Regions from separate parts of the Rhizobium sp. BT04 genome, predicted to be linked through region 2. Evidence: riboswitches for the same ligand, from Rfam matches in the RefSeq annotation. Region 2 holds a riboswitch; the other holds the start of a gene.
What was found. A riboswitch is a leader RNA that binds a small molecule or an ion and turns the genes downstream of it on or off. The one in region 2 is predicted to bind cobalamin.

Region 1 (7,629 bases), on a different replicon from region 2:
GGTCGTCAGGTTCAAATTGTCCATGATTTCCTCCATGCGACCGGCGCCCCGCACCGTCGCGGCGGCATCCTGCGCCCGTTGAGGTCGTCAAACAAGTTTCCCCAAAAGGATTAGCTCACTGCGGCTGCTGCTTGGCATGAAAGCCGAATGGCCATGGCGTGGATACCCCCTCTGCCCACCTCATGAAAACTTCGCCCTTCCCCCATTTCCATACTGTCCCCCGTACCCGATTGATGTATGGAGGAAACTCCAAAAAAGACGTGCACGGAGGCGGCGATGGATCACCCGGAAAAATCCAAGACGGAAAAGAATCTGACGAGCGGCGATCTCGACGAACAGGCGCTCTTCTTCCACCGCTATCCCCGCCCCGGCAAGCTGGAGATCCAGGCGACCAAGCCGCTCGGCAACCAGCGCGACCTGGCGCTCGCCTATTCGCCCGGCGTTGCCGCCCCCTGCCTCGCTATCCGCGACAATCCCGAGATGGCGGCAGAATATACCTCGCGCGCCAATCTCGTCGCCGTCATCTCCAACGGCACCGCCGTGCTCGGCCTCGGCAATATCGGCCCGCTGGCCTCCAAGCCTGTTATGGAGGGCAAGGCCGTGCTCTTCAAGAAATTCGCCGGCATCGACGTCTTCGATATCGAGATCGATGCGGCAAGCGTCGACCAGATGGTTTCGACCGTCGCCTCGCTGGAGCCGACCTTCGGCGGCATCAACCTCGAAGACATCAAGGCGCCGGAATGTTTCGAGGTCGAGCGCCGCCTGCGCGAAAAGATGAAGATCCCCGTCTTCCACGACGATCAGCACGGCACGGCGATCATCGTCGCCGCGGCGATCCTGAACGGGCTGGAACTTGCCGGCAAGAACATCGCCGACGTCAAGATCGTCGCCTCCGGCGCGGGTGCTGCCGCCCTCGCTTGCCTCAACCTGCTGGTGATTCTCGGGGCAAAACGCGAAAACATCTGGGTCCACGATCTCGAAGGCCTCGTCTATGAGGGTCGCACCGAACTGATGGACGAATGGAAATCCGTCTATGCCCAGAAGAGCGACACCCGCACGCTGGCTGAAAATATAGGCGGCGCCGACGTTTTCCTCGGCCTGTCGGCCGCCGGCGTGCTGAAACCGGAATTGCTGGCGCAGATGGCCGACAAGCCGCTGATCATGGCGCTCGCCAATCCGACGCCGGAGATCATGCCGGATCTCGCCCGTGCTGCCCGCCCTGACGCGATGATCTGCACCGGCCGTTCGGATTTCGCCAACCAGGTCAACAACGTCCTCTGCTTTCCCTATATCTTCCGCGGCGCGCTCGATTGCGGCGCCGAGACGATCAACGAGGAAATGAAGATGGCGGCCGTGCGCGCCATCGCCGCGCTTGCCCGCGAAGAACCCTCCGACGTCGCCGCCCGGGCCTATTCCGGCGAGACCCCGGTCTTCGGCCCTGACTATCTGATCCCTTCGCCCTTCGATCCTCGCCTTATCCTGCGCATCGCGCCCGCCGTCGCCAAGGCCGCCGAGCAGAGCGGCGTCGCGCGCCGCCCAATCCAGGATTTCGACGCCTATCTCGACCAGCTGAACCGCTTCGTCTTCCGCTCAGGCTTCGTCATGAAGCCGATCTTCACGGCAGCCAAGGCCGCCGAACGCAAGCGCGTCATCTTCTCGGAAGGAGAAGACGAACGCGTGCTGCGCGCCGCCCAGGTGCTGCTCGAAGAAGGTCTCGCCGACCCGATCCTCATCGGCCGTCCGCAGGTCATCGAAACGCGCCTCAAGCGCTACGGCCTGCGCATCCGCCCGCTGCAGGATTTCGAGGTGATCAACCCGGAAGACGATCCGCGCTTCCGCGAATATGTCGATCTCTATTTCTCCCTCGTCGGCCGTCGCGGCGTCATTCCGGAAGCGGCCCGCACCATCGTGCGCACCAACACCACCGTCATCGGCGCGCTGGCGTTGCGGCGCGGCGAGGCCGATGCGCTGATCTGCGGCCTGGAAGGCCGCTATGAAAAACATCTGCGCGATGTCCGCCAGATCATCGGCAAGCGCAAGGATGTCCGTGATTTCTCCGCACTCAGCCTGATGATCTCGCAGCGCGGCGCCACCTTCTTCACCGACACCTACGTCACCTTCAATCCGAGCGCCGAGGAAGTCGCCGAGTCGACGGTACTGGCGGCCGAGGAAATCCGCCGTTTCGGCATCACCCCGCGTGCTGCCCTCGTCTCGCATTCCAACTTCGGCTCGCGCGAATCCGAAAGCGCCACGAAGATGCGCAATGCCTTGCAGCTCGTGCGCGACGCCGCGCCCGATCTTGAGGTCGACGGCGAGATGCATGGCGAAAGCGCCATCACCGAGGCGCTGCGCAAACGCGTCATGCCGCACACGACGCTGCACGACGAGGCGAACCTGTTGGTCTTCCCGAACCTCGACGCCGCCAACATCACGCTCGGCGTCGTCAAGTCGATGACCGACGGCCTGCATGTCGGCCCGATCCTGCTCGGCGCCGCCCTGCCCGCCCACATCCTCGCCCCCTCGGTCACCTCCCGCGGCGTCGTCAACATGGCAGCCCTCGCTGTCGTCGAAGCATCGCAGCCGGCATAAGCAGGTTCCTCATCTTGTCATGCTCGGGCTTGTCCCGAGCATCTGCAACCGGTTGATATGCAACAGTTATCGGGCGCCCTGCATCGACAGGCGCCCTTTATCCGCAAGCGTATCCGCGCGTTCGTTGCCGGCAACGCCGGAATGACCCTTGCACCAGGCAACGGTCACCAGGGCGTTCCGGGATAGCTGACGATCGACTGACTTCCACAGTTCCGCATTGGCGATCGTTCGGCTCCGGGCATTCCCATTCGGGCTGCTTTTCTTCCAGCCGTTGTTCTTCCAGATATGTCGCCTGACATTGCAGCCTTTGACGGCATAGATGGAATCCGACCAGATGATGACGGCTTCGCCCGTTGCTTCACTATTGATCCACAGGACTGCCTTAAGCACGGCGATCAATTCCATTGAATTATTGGCGGAATCTTCGACGCCACCAAATCCGCACGCGATTTCCACGGCATCGCGATAAGCGACAAAAGCCCAGCCCCCCTGCCCGGAACCGGGTTCGTAGCAACCGTCAACGAAGAGGTGGAGGCCGCGTTGGGCTTCCGATATTCCGACTGTTGTCGCGGGGACGTGAAGCTCGTTGGAAATGCTCGTCATGTTCTCCGCTCTTTTCGCCTTCGCTGCGCCAGCGCGATTTGCGACTGCCTGCCCGCCCCGAAGCGGACATTCGAATTGTACCTCATCCGTTGTGTCAACCATTGACGATGGTGGCGGCAACAGTGCCTATTGCCGACAGGGAACTGTGGGGCAACGTGGATCATGGACAATCCGTCAAGCAGTGCCGGTAAGCGCGCAGTAACCGTTCGTCGTATTCTCAAGGTCAATCATGCCGGCGAGTTCGGCGCAATTCGTATCTACAGGGCACAGATCTGGATGGCCCGCCGGCTGTTTCCTGACATCGTGCCGGCGCTTTGTGACATGCGGAACGACGAAATCGAGCATTGCCGCCTGTTTCGCGACGCAATGCCTTCAAGGCATGCCAAGCCATGCCGCGTCATGGCATTCTGGAGCCTCGGAGGGTATCTGCTCGGTTTCCTGACAGCCCTCGGTGGGCGCAACATGGTCTGGATCTGTACCGAGGCGGTTGAAAGCACGGTTCACCGTCATCTGGAAGATCAATTGGCATCCCTGGACACCCGCGATCCACAGTTGCATGGCCTTATTGCCTCGATTCAGGAAGAGGAATTGGCTCACCTTAGCGAAGCCGAGAAAAATCAGACACGGCACGGCGTCAGCTATGCGCTGCTTCTGCCCATCGTCGCCGCGCTCACCGATCTGATGATCTGGCTCTCTACATGGGGAGACTCAAGCTGGATGCGCGCCGAAATGGCGCGCTCCAGGCAGATCTAGCGGGAAGCTGTCCCGACCTCCCCTTACGGAAGATTGCCCGCGTCTGCTGGATAAGATCACGAAAATGCGCTAGGATTTTCTCCAAGCTTATTAAGAGAAACACGTTAAGAGACAACGTGCGGCGATCGAGGCCGCATTCGATCATCTACCGTTTGTTCATTCCGGGACGAGCCGTGAAACGCCGAAACCTGTCTCTTGCCCTCCTCCTTGCCTTCGCGACGCCTGCCGCCGCGCAGACGAGTGCTGTCTGCGAGGACCTGCGCGGCCGCCTCGCCGACCTGCCGCGAACGATCGGCAATAGCAACGGCCGGGAAGCGCGCCAATATGCCAGCGCCATGGCCGAGCAGAACCTCGAGCTGCGCAAGGTCCGCTCCGAGCTGCGCAGCAATGGTTGCACCTCGGGCAGCATGGTCGTGATCGGCGGCGAGAATGACGATTATTGCGCCGAGCTGTCGCAGGCCGAAGCCCGCATGATCGACAATATCGGTTATCTCCAGGACCGCCGCAACGAGCTGGCCGGCCAGAACGGCGATGATGGCGAGCGCCGCGAACTGATTGCCGCTCTCGACAGCAATGGCTGCAACAGCGAAAACTTCTATCCCCCGGCCGACCGCAGCGCCGCCGACCCCGCCCCGAGTGTCGAGGAGCAGGCGATGCGCACCGATACCTTCATTCCGCTCGGCGGCGGTGAAGAGGTCGATCCGCGTTACGGCCTGCCGCGAGCCGAGATGCTCTCGCCGGTCAGCACCATGTGCGTGCGCAGCTGCGACGGCGGCTTCTTCCCGATCAGCTCGAACGCCACTTCGGTCGATTTCGGCCGCGACGCTGAGACTTGCGCCAAGATGTGCCCGGGGATCGAGACGGAACTGTTTTATCGTGACGTGACGAGCACCGAAGCCTCGAACATGATCTCGGTCGCAACCGGCACGCCCTACAGCGCCATGAAGAACGCCTTTGCCTACAAGAACCGCACGCCCGGCGAAAAGTCCTCCTGCGCCTGCAATCTCACCGCCTATTACGACGAGATGCGCGGCAAGCAAGCCTTGAGCGAACCGCCGCAACAGGGCTCGATCACATCAATCCGTACCAATCCGCCGGCGAAGGATGCTGCCGCTGCCGCGCCGCAGCCATCCGTTCCCGATCGTCCCTATGACCCCACGCAGAACAAGGTCCGCCAGGTCGGCCCGCAATTCCTCGCCGGAGATCAGGGCTCGATCGACCTCGCCAATCCGGCATCGCCGGGCCCGCAGCCGCAACAGCAGTGATTGGCGGAGCCGGGTTTGAGGCGACGCTGTTCAGCGCTCCCGCCGTCCCCAACCGTCGTGAAACACGAGCTCCTCGAGCGGCAGCCGCTGCCGCCAGCCTTTGACGGAGAGTTCCGGCTCGTCGTAGAGCTTGTCGACGAAACCGGCGCAGAGCCAGGCGACTACCTCGACATGCTCGGGTATGCCGAGAATGCTCTTCAGGTCACCCTCGCGAAAGATACTGACCCAGCCGATACCGATCCCTTCGGCGCGGGCCGCAAGCCAGAGATTCTGTATGGCGCAGACTGTGGAATAGCTATCCATCCTGGGATTGTGCGTGCGCCCCAGCACCACGCTGCCGCTGCGGGTGGGATCGCAGGTTACGCATATGCCGAGCGGCGCCTCGACGATGCCTTCGAGCTTGAGGGAACGGTAGACCTGCCGCCGCTCGCCCTCAAACATCAAAGCCGCTTCCTCGTTGGCCTTCGAAAAAGCATCCTGGATGCGCGCTCGCACGGTTGGACTTTTCACCAGAATGAAATTCCACGGCTGCATGAAGCCGACAGAGGGCGCATGATGAGCAGCCGTCAGCAGCCGCTCCACGACATGGTCGGGCAAGGGATCGGGCAGGAACTGACTGCGCACGTCACGCCGCGTCATGATCGCGTGATAAACGGCCTCGCGTTCGGCCAGCGAAAAACCGGACGCCGCCAAAAGGGCATCCTCATCAAAGGGTCGCATCGTCAAATCCCCAACAACGCAACCGCCCGCCGTCCGCGCGGGTTGGGTCTATCTTGCCAGGCCGGTCTTCTGACTTGGCGTCATCCGTCTGCCGCAGCCTTCCCGGCAAAAGCCAGTGGCGTAGTGATGCGGCAAGCGTCGGCCTTACAGCGTTGGGCACGTTCCGGTCTTGCACCGGATTCCCGATTCTCCCGCCTCATCGGCGGGCACCTGACAGCGCATGTATTTCAGGAAAGTGCGGTGGCGGCAAGCCGCGAGCAGGCGGCGCCGGCACGCGGTCGAGAGGACGGCGCGGCATCCGCCGCGATTCCTCATCCTGAGGTGCCCCGTAGGGGCCTCGAAGGACACGCCGCAGCGCCGCTTCTTTCGTCGTTCACTATTTCGCGTCCACGCCGGTGCACCCGCCTCGCCCTTCGAGGCTCCGGCCTTTGGCCTGCGCACCTCAGGATGAGGCTCTCTTGGGCGTTGGTGCACCCGGCTAAGATGACCGTGCGGCTGCCTGGTTTTGTTGCTTGCCCTTGAAGCGTCTGTCTCCAACGCACCGCCCGCCCCGCGTCGGTTTGAAGCGGCTCGGCAAACCCCTTCATCGATAGTTTCTATGGCCCTATCGCCACCGAAGGCGTATGGACGATATAGTCCCTCGCAGCATCCCGGTTGCCGTGCCCCGCCTGACGCCCATGATCCTCGCGGTCGCCCTGTTCATGGAACAGATGGATTCGACCGTGATCGCCACCAGCCTGCCGGCGATCGCAGCCGATATCGGCACCTCGCCGATCGCGCTGAAGCTGGCCGTCACTAGCTATCTCGTGGCGCTGGCGATCTTCATTCCGATCAGCGGCTGGATGTCCGATCGTTTCGGCGCACGCAATGTCTTCCGCCTGGCGATCTTCGTCTTCATGATCGGCTCGATTGCCTGCGCCTTTTCCCATTCGATCGCGGCCTTCGTCGTCTCACGGCTGATCCAGGGCGCCGACGGCTCGATGATGACGCCGGTCAGCCGCCTGCTTTTGGTCCGGGGAACGCCGCGCCACGAACTCGTCGATGCCATGGCCTGGCTCACCATTCCGGCACTGATCGGCCCGATCATGGGGCCGCCGATCGGCGGCTTCCTCACCACCTATCTCACCTGGCACTGGATCTTCTGGATCAACGTCCCGATCGGCGTGCTCGGCATCATCCTCGTCACGCGCTTCCTGCCGGCGGTCGAGCCGCGCAGTCCGCGGCCGATGGATTTTCCCGGCTTCTTCCTCTGCGGCTTCGGCTTTTCCGGCTTCGTCTTCGGCCTGTCGGTCATCAGCCTGCCGGCCGTGCCCGTCGTCTACGGCTACATCACTGTGGCGATCGGCGTCCTTGCCGGCCTCCTCTATCTCCTGCATGCCGGCCGCGCGCCCTATCCGCTTCTCGATCCGAAAATGTTCCGCTATCCCCTGTTCCGGGCGGCGATCCTTGGCGCTTCGAACTTCCGTATGGGGCTCGGCGCCCTGCCCTTCCTAATGCCGCTGATGCTGCAGCTCGGCTTCGGCCTGACGCCACTGCAATCGGGCTCGGTCACCTTCGTCAGCGCGCTCGGCTCGATGGGATCGAAATTCGCGGCTTCACGCACCTTCAATGCCTTCGGCTTCCGCACCGTGATCTCGATCACCACCTTGCTGGCGGCGATCTTCCTCGGCATCAACGGCCTGTTCACCGCCGAAACGCC
Region 2 (7,629 bases):
ATCGAGTTCGCGCAGAGGAACCGGTTTGGAGAAGAAATAGCCTTGCAGGTCGGTGCAGCCGAGGGCGGCCAGAAAATCGCGTTGATATTCGGTTTCGACCCCTTCGGCCGTCGTCGAGATGCCGAGGTTGCGGCTGAGCGCGACGATGGCGCCAACGATGGCCGCCCCGTTGGCTTTTGTGCCGAGCTGTGAGACGAACGAACGATCGATCTTGATGCGGTCGATGTCGAAGCGGACCAGATGGCTGAGGCATGAAAAGCCGGTTCCGAAATCATCGAGCGAAATCTGAACACCCCGGCTGCGCAGCGACTTCAGCACCGTATAGACGTCCGAATTATCCTCGATCAGCGAGGACTCGGTGAGCTCGAGCTCGAGCCGGGACGGCGGCAGGCCGGTCTCCTGGAGCACGGCGAACACTTCCTCGGCAAAATTTGGCCTTCTTAACTGGGCGGGAGACACGTTGACCGCAACAAATGTGTTTTCAGGCCATTTGCAGGCGGCTCGGCAGGCTTCGCGCAATACCCAGAAACCGAGAGCGTCGATGAGGCCGCCCTCCTCGGCGACAGGGATGAAGCTGGCCGGCGTCAACAGTCCGCGCCGGCTGTGACGCCAGCGCACGAGAGCCTCGGCGCCCGACGCCGAGTATCCGCCGTCGGCACGATGCACCGTTTGGTAATAGACTTCGAGCGAGCCGAAGTCCGGCCTTTCGGCAGCCGGATCGGAGCGTAGACCGTCGCCGGATGAGGCCGTGTTTTTGGCCAGGACCTCCCGGAGTTCGTTCTTGAGAATGTCGCGCGCATTCCGGCCGCCGTCCATCGACGGTGAATAGAGACGCCACTGGCCTCTGCCGCCCATCTTCGCTTCGTAGAGTGCGACGTCGGCGTAGCGCATGATGTCATCGGCATTCCGCCCGGCATCCGGCACGACGGTCACGCCGATCGAGCCGCCGACCCGTGCGACCGCCTCGCCCCTCAAAAGCGGGAAGGGTTTGCCAAGTTCGGCAACGATCGCGTCGCATATTGCCGGCAAAACGTGGTCATGATCTTTGATGTCCCGGAGAAGCAGGGCAAATTCATCGCCTCCGAGCCGGGCAAGCGTATCGCCCGGACGAAGCAGGGAGCGGATCCGCTCGGCAGCCATCCGGATGAGTTCATCGCCGGCGGCATGGCCGAAGGTGTCGTTCACGGCTTTGAAGCGGTCGAGGTCGAGAAGTGCAACTGCCGAGCGCTCGGTCGAATTCTGCGTCTCGGCTAGGCACTCGTCAAACCGCATCGCGAACAGAGCGCGGTTGGGAAGGTCGGTCAGCACATCATGCAAGGCAAGCTGTCTTGCATGCAGCTCGCTTTTCCTCAATTCGCCAAGGCTGCTTCGCAGGCGCACCAACAAGACCGAGAACAGGATGGCGATCACCAGGGCGGCAATCGAGAGCGCCGGCATCAACCGGCCGATCACCCTCGAGCCCGGAAGATCGGGCCGCCATACGATAAAGCCGATCGGTTCGCCGTTCGCCGTGGCGTCGATCTGAAACGCAACTTCGTTTTCGTCGGCATCGGCGGTGCGCGCGAAGCGCGCCCCGTTGAGGCCCTGCTGCCGGCTCAATTCGTCCAGCGCCGCACCATCGAGAAACCGCACGACGATCAGGAATTGCCGCATCGGCTGCTGCTGCCCCTCGGGAGCTTCGTTGATGGCGACGACGCCGACGATCGTCGGCCGGCCTTCCAGCCGCATCAGATTGGCGAGCGCCGGGTTGGAGCGGCCTGTGCTCGCAAGGCGGCTTTCCATTGAGGACGGCGTTCGTTCGTTGGAAACCGTGCCTTGTCTCAACCCAAGGCGGGCATCCTGAAGGAGAGGCAAAAAGAGAGGCTTCATCCAGCGATAACGCTTTTCCGTTTGAGCGTCCGCCAGCATCAGCAGCTGCGCCTTCTCGTCGACGACAAAAGCCTGATCGTAGCCGAAAGCGGACATTGCGGTCTGGCTGATCGCGCTCCCGGCCGCTGCCGTCAGAACTGCGTCGAGGCTGGAGGAGCCTCCGGTTGACCGGGCGGCAGGATAAACACGTGTGAGGTAGCCGTTGCCGAACTGGCCGATAACATGGGCGACCTGATCGACCTGTTCCCGCAGGCGCGCATTCACAAGATTACGCTGTCGATCAAGGGCGGCAGCGTCGCTCTCGGTTCCCGCCCACAGTGCCGAAAGCACGACTAGTCCGATCGCTCCAAGCCCGCTGACGGCGATCAGAAACAGAATTCTCCCCGAGGCAATCCAGGATTGCTGAAACGTCTTTGAGCTGGAAGGAAGAACGATGTGCAAGCGTAGACCCCTGAACACCACGACACGGGCGCATTGGCCGACGCTAACAAAGAAGCGTTCACGTAGAATTAAAAGCTGCGGCGCACTATGGGGCGAGATCGACTACGCCCCAAGGAGCTCCCGACGATGTTACGCATATCCATTCAGACGATCGTGCGCGGAGCGCTGATGACGGGCGCGGTGGGTGTCTTTCTGGCCGCGGCCTTGCCGCTCCAGGTGGCTGCGCAGGATCGTATGCCGATGAGAATTGCCGTCGAAGGTGCCTTTCCGCCGTTCAATTACCTCGATGCGAACAACAAGCTTCAGGGCTTCGATATCGATATTGCCAATGCGCTGTGCGAGGTTGGCAAGTTCGAATGCCAATTTATCATCGAGAAGTGGGACGACATCATCCCCGATCTCGTTGCCGACAAATACGACGCGATCATCTCATCCATGTCGATGAGCCTTGAGCGGCGTCAGAAGGTTGCCTTCACTGAAAAATACTACAACAGCCCGTCGGTGTTCATCGCCCGGAAGGATTCGTCGATCAGTGACGTCAGCCCCGCCGCCCTCAGCGGCAAAGTTCTTGGAGTGACGTCGTCGACAGCGCAGGAATCCTATGCCAACCATCTTTATCCGGAAATGAAGAAGACGATTTTTCGGTCTTCGCCCGAATTGTACAAGGGGCTGGCGGATGGGAGCGTCGACATTATCCTCGAGGATAAACTCGCCATCTACGACTGGATTGCCAACACCAAGGCGGGAAGCTGCTGCGAGTTCAAAGGGCCGGATCTGGTCGATATCACCTATTTTGGTGAAGGTGCCGGGATCGCGCTGCGCCTCGATGACAAGGAGCGTCTGACGCGCCTGAACGAAGCGTTGAAGACCATCAAGGCCGACGGGACCTATGACATGATCAACGCAAAATATTTCCCGTTCAGCATCCAGTAGTTCGTCAATCAAATTGTCATGTGACAAAGCGGAATGGCCGGTTTTCCACCGGCCATCCCTGTCAGGTAAAGTCCTTGGTCGCAATCGTTACGCGGCCTTCGCGACCTCTCCATGAGGATCGAGGACATATTTCGTCGCCGCGCCATGGTCGAAGCTTTCATATCCAGCGGCGGCATCGTCGAGCGGGATGACCTTGGCGTTGACGATGTCGGCAATCGGCAGTCGGTCGTGGAGGATCGCCTGCATGAGCTGACGATTGTATTTGAGCACCGGAGTCTGGCCGGTGTGGAAGGACTGCGCCTTGGCCCATCCGAGGCCGAAGCGGAGCGACAGATTGCCGTGTTTGGCGGCATTGTCGACAGCGCCCGGATCCTCGGTGACGTAGAGGCCGGGAATACCGATCGAACCTGCGGCGCGGGTAATCTCCATCATCTGATTGAGCACGATCGCCGGCTGCTCGCCGCCGGAGTGGCCGCGGGCCTCGAAGCCGACCGCATCGATGGCGCTGTCCACCTCGTTGGTGCCGACGACCTCAGCGATCATGTCGCCAAGACGGTCGCTCTTCGACAGGTCGATCGGTTCGAAGCCGACCTTGGCGGCATGCGCCAGACGGTCCTTGTTGAAATCACCGATCATCACGACCGCAGCGCCGAGAATGCGGGCCGAAGCCGCAGCCGCAAGACCGACAGGGCCGGCGCCGGCGACATAGACGGTCGAGCCGACGCCAACGCCGGCACGCACCGCGCCATGGAAGCCGGTGGGCAGAATGTCGGAGAGCATGGTGAGATCGCGGATCTTTGCCATCGCCTTGTCGCGATCCGGGATTTTCAGCAGGTTGAAATCGGCATAGGGAATGGTGACGTAACGCGCCTGTCCGCCGATCCAGCCGCCCATGTCGACATAGCCGTAAGCGCCGCCGGCGCGGGCCGGGTTTACCGTCAGGCAGACGCCGGTATCCTGTGACTTGCAGCAGCGGCAACGGCCGCAGGCGACATTGAACGGCACCGAGACGATATCGCCGATGTCGAGCATCTCGACGTCGACGCCTTTCTCGATGATCTCGCCGGTGATTTCATGACCGAGGACCAGGCCCGGCATCGCCGTCGTGCGACCGCGGACCATGTGCTGGTCGGAGCCGCAAATGTTGGTCGAGATCACCTTCAGGATCACGCCGTGCTCGATGCGGCGGCCATCGGGCGCTTCCAGCTTCGGGTCGTCGATGTCGCGCACTTCGACCTTGCCCGGCCGGAGATAAACGACGCCTCTATTCTTGCTCATGGATTCCTCCCACGTGTTTGAATGCCTCGATCTGCAACCGATGCAGCCGATGGCAACATTCCCTCCGGCCTGCCTCCTCTGCAGCCCGGTGTCGACAGCGCCGGATACCGCCGCATCGGGCGATATTCGGATTTTGCAAAAGGGACAGATTGGTGGAGGAGAAGAGTGAACGCCACGGTCTGGCCTGTCGTTCGTGATCGCCCGCCGCAATCCGTCGATTTGCCGCGCAAGAGCTGGTGTCCGGCTCCAGAAACTCCTTTCGATCCATCGCGAGATCTTTCCGGATCTTTCCGGCGATTTCCGTGAGGATTTCAGTTCTTCTACCGCTGCGGGCAGCGCCGGCGTCAGGCCGGCTTCCCGATGGGCCATTTCGCCAGTTTGCGAGATAGCGCCTTGAACACCACAAACAAACCATGCCTGACGGAAAACAGCGATCAAAAAAACGACATGGGTGCAACTCAAAGACGACAGTCGGTGAAGTCGCAGGAGCGCGCTGCGCAGGGTCAATAATTGATCCCGCGAATACGGCGGTTTTCCGGACCGTCCGGGAAGATTTGATTGCCGTCTGGCGGGAGATGGCCGGCTTAGGCGCGATGCGTTCGCCGGCCGCGGTTGGCGTCGATCGCTGTGTGCCAGAACACGGCGCCGAGGATGATCGCGCCGCCGAAATAGGTGGCGACGGGCGGTTGCTCGGAAAACAGCAGCCAGACCCAGAAGGGTGTCAGCACGATTTCCATCGTGCCGATCAGCGCGGCTTCCGCCGGCGGCATCCGCTTTGCCCCGGCAAGGAAAAGCACCAGCGCCAGGGAGAAATTGGTGGCGCCGAAGGCGGCCAGGACGATCCAGTTGTGCAGGTCGAGCGAGCCGACCGAACCGAACGGCGCGAAGATGATGAGGGTCAGGAAGGCGCTGACGACGGTCGGCGGCAGGCTCGGCACGCCGGGGCTGATGCGCGGGATGATGATGACGAGCGCGAAGGACGCGGTCATGCCGAGCGCCAGCAGGTCGCCCCAGCCGGTACCGCCGCCGATCGACGAGGCGACGATGACGGCGACGCCGAGGAGCGAGATGCCGCCGGCAATCATGGTCCGCCGGGCCACCCTCTCCTTGAGGATCAGCCAGCCGAACAGCGCCGCGATGAACGGAGTCGTCGCATAGATCATCGTCACATTGGCAACGGTGGTCATGTAAAGCGACCCGATGAAACATCCCTGACTGAAGGTCTGGCAGGCGATCATCGCCAGACCGCTCGGATGGAAGACGGAACGCCATTGCCGCCGCGAGATGCCCCCTTCGAGGAAAAGGCAGGGGATCAGCAGAAACAGGCCACCGAACAATGACCGCCAGGCGATCGCCGTCCATACGTCGGTTGTGAGCAGCCGCGAATAGACGCCGCTCGCACTCCAGGCAAGCGTCGCGGCAACAATGAGAAGCACACCCTTCTCGTGCTCGCTGCCGGCGAGGCGCGTGGTCGGATTTTCAATGGTCACGCAGATGGTCTCAAAGAAGGAAGTCGAACGCGGGTCTTTTGTGCGCCAGGAATTGACATCAGACAAACGAATAGTAGAGATAGCTGTTATCGATTTTTTCTATGGCTGCCCATGCATGAACCTATTGAAAGCGAGCTCCTGAGGACCTTCCTTGTCGTGGCCGAGACGTCGAATTTCTCGACGGCTGCCCAGCGCATCGGGCGGACGCAATCGGCGGTTAGCAGCCAGATCAAGAAGCTCGAGGAGACGATCGGCGAAACGCTGTTCGAGCGCGGTGCCCGCGGTGTACTGCTGACGCGCCAGGGCATACAGCTCGTGCCTTATGCCCGCCGGATCATCGACCTGCTGAGCGAGGCCGCCGCGACGATCCGCAGCAAACCGCTGGATGGGCCGGTGCGCATCGGCATTCCCGAGGAATACAGCCAGACGGTGCTGCCGGCAGCCCTTGCGGCTTTCGCCGTGCGCCACCCGGCCGTCGAGGTCACCGTATCCTGCGACTATACCGTCCGTAACCTCGCCGCCCTTGAGCGGGACGAACTCGATCTCGCCGTCGTTTTCGACTGGAGCGACCAGACGAAAGGCGAGGTCCTCTGCGTTGACCCCACAGTCTGGGTTACTTCAATGGTTCATCGGCTGCACGACATTGATCCCCTGCCGATTGCGACCTATCGCAATTCCGCATGGTCGCGCGATTATGCGCTCCGATCGCTTGAGCAGATCGGCCGCAATTACCGGATCGCCTTCATCGCCGATACCGGCTCGGGGCTGAAGAATGCCGTCACCGCGGGCCTTGCCGTTACCACGCTGTGCCGCAGCAACATTCCGCCCGGCTGCCGCGAGCTCACCGCCGAAGACGGTTTTCCGCCGGTCGATTCCTCGAAAGTCGTGCTCCGGCGCAATCCCTACCGATCCAGTGAGGCAGTTCGCGAACTAGCGGATATGTTGCGAGACGCCTTCCAGCCTACGTCGGTGTGATGCGGCGGCGCAAGCGGCGGCGCGTCTCGGACGGGCTTTCGGAAAAACTCGCCCGGTAGCTCCTGGCAAAGGCCGAGGCCGAGTTGAAGCCGGTCGCCGCCGCGATATCAGCGAAGGAGGCTGTCGTCTCGATCACCTTGCGCCGGGCTGCGTTCAGGCGCAGGGCGAGATAATGCACATGCGGCGGCGCGCCAATGCTCTGCTGGAAAAGATCCTGCAGATGCCGGGCGCTGATGCCCACCCGGCGGGCGAGCCGCGTGAGGATCAGGGGCTGCTCGATATGCTCCTCCATCAGTTTTACTGCCTGCGCCACGCGGGGATCGTGCATACGCAACCCGGCCGAAGCCGCGGAGAGCGGCTCATCGGCATGGAAGGACGGCTGCTCATAGCGGAACAGCCGGCTGACTTCGAGCGCCAGCGAATAACCCTGCCGCTGCCGGATCACCTCCAGCATCAGGTCGACGGTCGGAAGCGAGCCTGAGGTCGTCAGCCGTTTGCCGTCGATAACGAAACGATCCTTGACGGCTCGCACCTGCGGATAGGCCAACGCAAAATCCTCATAGTCCTCCCAGTGGACGGTCGCCGGCAGCCCGTCGAGCAGGCTTGCCTCGGCCAGCAGCCATGTGCCGGATTCGATGCCGGC

Region 1: another riboswitch for cobalamin. It lies ahead of bluB (5,6-dimethylbenzimidazole synthase); the one in region 2 lies ahead of fdhA (formaldehyde dehydrogenase, glutathione-independent).

The regions. Positions count from the first base shown of each region.
Region 1 is NZ_CP125652.1:906,439-914,067, forward strand. It holds gene QMO82_RS12995 (FAD-binding oxidoreductase) at 1-24, opposite strand, end outside; gene QMO82_RS13000 (NADP-dependent malic enzyme) at 277-2,589, shown strand; gene QMO82_RS13005 (ribonuclease H) at 2,656-3,192, opposite strand; gene QMO82_RS13010 (demethoxyubiquinone hydroxylase family protein) at 3,355-3,945, shown strand; gene QMO82_RS13015 (DUF2865 domain-containing protein) at 4,119-5,210, shown strand; gene bluB (5,6-dimethylbenzimidazole synthase) at 5,241-5,930, opposite strand; cobalamin riboswitch at 5,972-6,159, opposite strand; gene QMO82_RS13025 (MFS transporter) at 6,608-7,629, shown strand, end outside.
Region 2 is NZ_CP125647.1:162,077-169,705, reverse strand. It holds gene QMO82_RS00855 (bifunctional diguanylate cyclase/phosphodiesterase) at 1-2,331, opposite strand, end outside; gene QMO82_RS00850 (transporter substrate-binding domain-containing protein) at 2,437-3,243, shown strand; gene fdhA (formaldehyde dehydrogenase, glutathione-independent) at 3,331-4,521, opposite strand; cobalamin riboswitch at 4,734-4,932, opposite strand; gene QMO82_RS00840 (DMT family transporter) at 5,106-6,011, opposite strand; gene QMO82_RS00835 (LysR substrate-binding domain-containing protein) at 6,123-6,986, shown strand; gene QMO82_RS00830 (GlxA family transcriptional regulator) at 6,973-7,629, opposite strand, start outside.